Regions from separate parts of the Alkaliphilus flagellatus genome, predicted to be linked through region 2. Evidence: riboswitches for the same ligand, from Rfam matches in the RefSeq annotation. Region 2 holds a riboswitch; the other holds the start of a gene.
What was found. A riboswitch is a leader RNA that binds a small molecule or an ion and turns the genes downstream of it on or off. The one in region 2 is predicted to bind lysine.

Region 1 (3,438 bases), on a different contig from region 2:
TTAATCCTACAAATATAAAAGTTGTTAATATTACTGTAATAGGATAACCAATTACTTTATAAGGTCTTTCTATAGTAGGGTATTTTCTTCTGTAAATCATAACTGCATATACACCCAAAGTGTTAAACATCATTCCTGAGAATATAACTAAAGAAGTTAGTTGATTTAAGTTTCTTAATAGCACTAACATTATAGATATTATACATTGTACAATTAATGGCGCATAAGGTACTTTATATTTAGGATGCAGTTTTTTAAAGCTTTTAAAGAAATGCCCCTCTTGACTCATTGCATAATACATTCTTGGGAAGGCTAGTATACAGCCATTTAAAGCTCCAAACATAGCTAATACCATACCTATTACAACTAAAATACTACCAGTCTTCCCCATTAGCTTTTCTGCTGCATAGGTTCCTAAATAATACTCATTATTTGCTATTAGACTTTCAATTTCAGTAAAAGGTATAACCTTATATATAGAATAATTAAATAATGTATATAGTATTGTTATTGAAACAATAGAAATAACAATAGCAAGAGGTAGATTTTTCTTAGGATTCTTTACTTCTTCAGCTACAGTATTTAAATTAGTCCATCCTTCATATGCCCATAAACTTGCAACCACTGCAAAAGCTATCATACTAATAATTGAGCCAAAACTTACATCAACTGTCTTCGGAGCTAAACTTAAATCTGGAGATACTTTTCCAAATAAAAGACCCAAAATCATTATGATTCCAATAGGGATTAGTTTTGCAATCATAGATAGATTTTGCAGTCTAGATCCAAATTTAACACCAAAATAATTGACAATAGTTAATCCTATGATTAATACTATGGCAAAGATTTTAATTGTCCATTCTCCCATTGGCATTATAACAGTTAAAGCACTTGGTAAGGCAATTGCTATGGCAGCAATAGACCCAGGACCAGCGATTAGCCAATTATTAAACCCAGCTAGAAAACCAACGATAGGTGAATAGGCATTACTTAAATATACAGTCAAACCACCAGCACGAGGATCTGAAGCACCTAGTTCTGCATAACAAATTCCGCCTAGTAAGGAAACTAAGCCACCTAAAATCCAACTCAATAAAGCTAAGCCAAGACTCATTCCAGTTCTCATTAATACATATGATCCTAGATAAAAAATTCCTGACCCTACCATGATACCCCCTAAAATGCTGACCCCACCAAATAAACTAATTTCTTTTTTAAAACCGGAATCCGTTGTTTTATTCACTTCACTCAAGTTATCAGTCATATATATCCTCCTATATAAAAAAAATTCGTCTAATGCTATCGTATCTACTCATAGTGCACTCAATTTAAAAGCTTAAGCTTTTAAATTTCAAGTGCTTAAAATATTACTAACATTCTATTTCTTCAAAAACCCTCAATAGTAAGAGTTTTTTTACTTTCTTATACAAAAAAAACACCTAACAGGCTTGTCAGGTGCTTATATGCGTATAGCAAAGCTAAAGACATTCCTCTCTCCTTTCTGGCTCAGTGTGAGATAGCACAACATCAAAGTATTGAGCAAATACAATGATGACAGTCCTGTACCTATTTGATACAGACCCAGCATCAGATTTTGAGATCTGATGCTTCGGCGATGGCTCCTTTCGCTATATGTCATAGGTTTTCGACCTCGATATAGTTACTATTAGCAACCGCGCCTCTACCTCACCCGTAAGGATGAGGATTTTTATGAAATTGTTGATTTTCATCATAATAGCATGGTATTTATACTTTGTCAACTTAACGAAAATTTCTTTTAAATAGTAGATAAGAGGAATTTTCGATTCAACAAACTGCTGCAGAGGCAGATAAAGTAGCTAAAACTATTGACAAAATAGCTGAAGGGCTATCCAATGAAAAACTTTTTATATCAAGATTTTGCGGAGATTAATTCTTGATTTATATTAGAGATGAGGATAATATTGAAGTGATAGCAGAATATGTAAGGCAGATTTCAAATATATTTAAAGATAATATTATTGCAAATGGCAATATAGCCAATATTTCTTATTGTAGATTTAAGTTAAAATAAATTTTTAGATGCTAGAGGGGGTATCAAAATCAATAAGATTTTAGTTATTGAAGATGATGTGGCCTTAAATAATGGTATTGTTTTGAGCCTAAAACAAGAAAACTATGACTTTACACAAAGCTTTACATTTAAAGAGGCAGAGAAATATTTATCAGAAACAGAATTTGATTTAATTATATTAGATGTAAATTTACCTGATGGAAATGGTTTTGATCTTTGTAAAAAAATAAGGCAATACTCTTCTACGCCAATTATTTTTCTAACTGCCAATGATATGGAAATTGATGTAGTAACTGGCTTAGAGCTTGGTGCAGATGACTATATTACTAAACCATTTAGCCTAATGATACTGCGTGCAAGAGTATCCGTATTGCTACGCCGTACTAAACGAATAAGTAGCGATGATAAAATAATAATTGGACATTTTGTTTTCGACTTTGATTCTATGAGTTTCTATAAGGGTAATGATAAAATTGAGTTAAGCAAGACAGAACAAAAATTGCTTAAAGTTCTGATAAAAAATCGAGGCACTGTCCTTACACGTTCTAGCTTAATAGATAAAATCTGGACAGATGATGCAGAATATGTTGATGAAAATGCTCTGTCAGTTACGGTAAAGCGTTTGAGAGATAAATTGGAAGATAACCCTGTAAAACCACAGTATATACAAACAGTCTATGGAATAGGATATACATGGGTGGTAGATAAGCATGGATAAAATAGATGCCATCTTTATTGCGTGCGCTATAATTTCTATTATTATTGCTATAGTTTTTGTTTTTATATATCAATATAAAATGAAAAGTACTATTAACAAGCTAAACCATATGTTAGAGGATGCAATAAATGGTAGTTTTTCTGAATCTACCTATGATGAATCGAGTCTATCCGCATTGGAAGCAAAATTAAACCGCTTTTTAAGCATCTCCCTATCCTCTGAGAATAATCTCGTAGCGGAGAAGGGGAGAATTAAAGCATTAATTTCTGATATTTCTCACCAAACGAAAACACCTATTGCTAATATCCTTCTCTATTCACAGCTATTAATAGAACAGGAAAAGATTCCAAATGAGTGTCACGATATTATAAATCAGATTACAGGACAATCAGAAAAGCTCAATTTTCTCATACAGGCTTTGGTGAAAACTTCAAGACTAGAAACAGGTATTATTTCCGTTGTACCAAAATCTGATTCTGTTTTAGATCTGCTCTCTTCTGTTTGTAATGAAGTAAAGAAAAAAGCAGAGGAAAAGAATATTACAGTTCAAATAACATGTGAGGATTCTTTTGCTGTTTTCGATAAAAAATGGACAGAGGAAGCTCTGTATAATATTTTAGATAATGCAGTAAAGTATACACCAAATGGAGGGAATATTTCTGTTGCA
Region 2 (3,438 bases):
TTAAATACTCGGAGTAAAGTCCCTTTGAAAATAATAGTCCAAAGGCATAGGGGAAGTTGTAAAAATGGCGTTCTGGCATATAATAGTGAGACTTATTTATCCACATAGATTCATGTAGTACATTATGATCTAACCCATTTCCATAGGCTTCTTTTTGTGCGCTTATCATTATTTCTTTCAGCTCATTAACTGAAAGTGAACTATCTTCACGGCGTTTAAATACTTCGGATTCAAACAAGAAACGACTATATATATCGACTATTACCTGTCCTGCGTCAGAAATAGAGGTTTCTAATATTGCAAATGCTTCTTCTACTGTGGCAGTTTTTAAGGCTCCATTTATAATAATAGTTTCAGCAAATATAGATGCAGTTTCTGCAAGTGGCATTGGGTAACGACTGTTCAATAGACTTGCGTTTTTCAGACAGTGCCCATGATAACCATGACCTAGCTCGTGAGCTAATGTAGTCATGTTACTAAAACTACCATCAAAGTTAGCTAAAATTCTACTTTCTTTAATAGGGTGTAAATTGGAGCAGAAGGCGCCGCCTCTTTTACCAATCCGTGGCTCCGCATCTATCCAGTTTTTATCAAAGGCCTTTTGCGCAAAATCTCCTAGCTCTTTGCTAAATGTATTAAAATTATCCACTATATACTTCTGTGCTTCTTCGTATGTAAACTCCATATCTACATTTCCAATTGGTGCAAACATATCATAGAAAGGTAGCCCATTACTATGTCCTAATAACTCTCCTTTTTTACGATAATATTGGTGGAAGAAGGGTAGGCTTTCCTTCATAGCAGTTAGCATTGCATCTAATGTTTCCATATTCATCCTAGATGTAATAACCGCTTGCTCTAGAGGAGATGCAAAGCCACGTTTTTGTGAGATTGTAATTGATTCACCCTTAATACCATTTAATGCAGCTGCTGAGCTTTCTTCAATTTTTAAATAGGATTTTAATTCTGCCTCGTAGGCTGTTTTTCTTGTAGCGGCATCAGCACTATAGGCCATGTTTCTAACTACAGGTAGAGGAAGCTGTTTCTCTTCTCCATCTATTGTAATATCTACAAGTAGGGTAGAGGATAATAATTGTTGTAATTTAGCCCACGCCTTTGATCCTGTTTGGCTCATTTTAGAAATTAATATTTCTTCCTCTTCGCTCAAAAGATACTGATTATTTAGCATAATATCCTCTAAGTAGAATTGATGTTCCTTTAAAAGAGGAGAAGACTGTATTAGTTCTTCAATATTTTCTATATTACCAAGCCATTTTTCAAATTGGACAGTTGCCTCTGTTAAATTTGAAGCCTTACTTTGAAGTTGATCTGCTACTTTAAGAGCAGTTTCATTTTTTGCATCTACACTAGATACAAGTATAGCATAGCTTAGTAATCTAATATATATGCTACCAAATTCTTGTTGCTTTTTAATATAGTTTTCTATTTTTTCTTTTGCTCCTTCAGTACTTCGCAACTCCTTTTTTACCCAAATAATTAATTCTTTAATATATTCGTTACACTTATCCATATCACTTTTAAATTCTGTTGATTCAAAGGATGTGTAAAGCTCATTTAAACTCCAACGCATAATAATCCCCCTTTTAATTTTAATAAAATATTTAGAAAATTCAGCTATCATAATAATACACTTTATTCATTTCGAATTCAATATATTTCGATAGTCTAATATATTTTGTTTTAAATTTTATGTTTAAAATATCTATAACTCTATAATGTACTTAGAAATTATTAGAAATATACTAAAAAAATTACCTATTGACTAATTAAACAAAATGGTGCATAATGTTTAAATAAGTGCAAAGTGAATAATTAAAGGTAGAGGTGCAGTCTTTAATAGTACTATTGTGGAGGTAAGCACGATGATGCGATAGGAAAGGAAAGGTTGCCGAAGTATATGGCTTAAGCTGAAGAGTCATATAACTGGTCTTACATAAAATATATGTAAGATTGTCACAAATAACCTATTTGTGGAGAGCTATCATTCAAACTAAAACATAAAATAGGCATAATGCTATATCGCCTATATTTGAAAGGTCTTGAGTGAAAAAGCTTAAGGCTTTTTTGTTTTGTTGAAGAGTTCTCCCTCCTAACCGTTTAATCACTACACAAAATTAAGGAGGAGAAGAAAATGAAAAGAAAAAATCTTATCGTAATTACCACTCTAATTTGTATTTTATTATTATCTGTTACTGCTTTTGCAGAACCTACTACAGCGGAAACAAATGCTGCTAGGTTTGGTATTTGGACAATTATACCACCATTAGTTGCTATTATATTAGCATTCATTACAAAAAATGTTATTTTGTCCTTATTTATTGGTGTATTTTCAGGAACTTTTTTATTACAGCTAAATGGTTTTAATGTTAGCTCAGCTTTTATAGGTGGATTTTTAGATATTATTAACAGAATTATAGAATCCTTATCAGATCCATGGAATGCAGGTATTATTCTTCAATGTTTAACCATTGGTGGGTTAATAGCCCTAATTTCTAAAATGGGTGGAGCAAGGGCTATTGCTGAAAGCTTAGCTAAAAAGGCAAAGTCTCCTACTAGTGCTCAGATTATTACTTGGTTAATGGGACTTTTTATATTCTTTGATGACTATGCTAATTCATTAATTGTTGGGCCAATTATGAGACCTATTACTGATAAAATGAAGATTTCAAGAGAAAAATTATCTTTCATTGTTGATGCTACGGCAGCACCTATTGCAGGTATTGCTTTAATATCTACCTGGGTTGGGTTAGAAATAAGTTTAATAAGGGATGGATATTTATCTATTGGTCAAGAGGTGAATGCATATGGTATATTTATCTCTACTATTCCTTACAGATTTTATAATATATTAATGCTATTATTCGTAGTTATTACAGCTGTTTTAGTAAAAGAATTTGGTCCTATGTTAAAGGCTGAAAGAAGAGCAAGAACTACAGGAAAAGTAATGGCTGATAGTTCCAAATCTGCGGTTTTTTCTGAAGACAAGTCCTTAGAGCCTAAAGAAGGAATCAAACTAAGTATATGGAATGCTATTATTCCTATAGGTACTTTAATAGTTTTTGGATTTGTAGGCTTCTACTTCAATGGTTACCAAGCTATAATGGCTGGAGAAGATGTAGCTCTTATTGAACTATTACAAAATTCTCCACTATCATTTGTATCTATTAGAGAAACATTTGGTAATTCCGATGCTAGTATTGTTTTATTCCAGGCGGCGTTACTTGCGAGCATTGTAGCTGTTGTAATGGCTGTTGCACAAAAAATCCTTACTGTTTCAGAAGCACTTGAAACTTGGGTAGATGGTATGAAGTCTTTAGTAATTACAGGAGTTATTCTACTATTAGCTTGGTCATTAAGCAGTGTTATTAAAGAACTTGGGACAGCAGCATTTTTAGTATCTGCTCTATCTAGCACTAT

Region 1: it holds a riboswitch for lysine, as region 2 does, so the genes downstream of both, KQI88_RS01520 (APC family permease) here and KQI88_RS06245 (Na+/H+ antiporter NhaC family protein) in region 2, are expected to answer to the same signal.

The regions. Positions count from the first base shown of each region.
Region 1 is NZ_JAHLQK010000001.1:342,124-345,561, forward strand. It holds gene KQI88_RS01520 (APC family permease) at 1-1,264, opposite strand, end outside; lysine riboswitch at 1,510-1,692, opposite strand; gene KQI88_RS01525 (hypothetical protein) at 1,916-2,053, shown strand; gene KQI88_RS01530 (response regulator transcription factor) at 2,100-2,771, shown strand; gene KQI88_RS01535 (sensor histidine kinase) at 2,764-3,438, shown strand, end outside.
Region 2 is NZ_JAHLQK010000002.1:272,321-275,758, forward strand. It holds gene KQI88_RS06240 (M3 family oligoendopeptidase) at 1-1,591, opposite strand, end outside; lysine riboswitch at 1,833-2,010, shown strand; gene KQI88_RS06245 (Na+/H+ antiporter NhaC family protein) at 2,153-3,438, shown strand, end outside.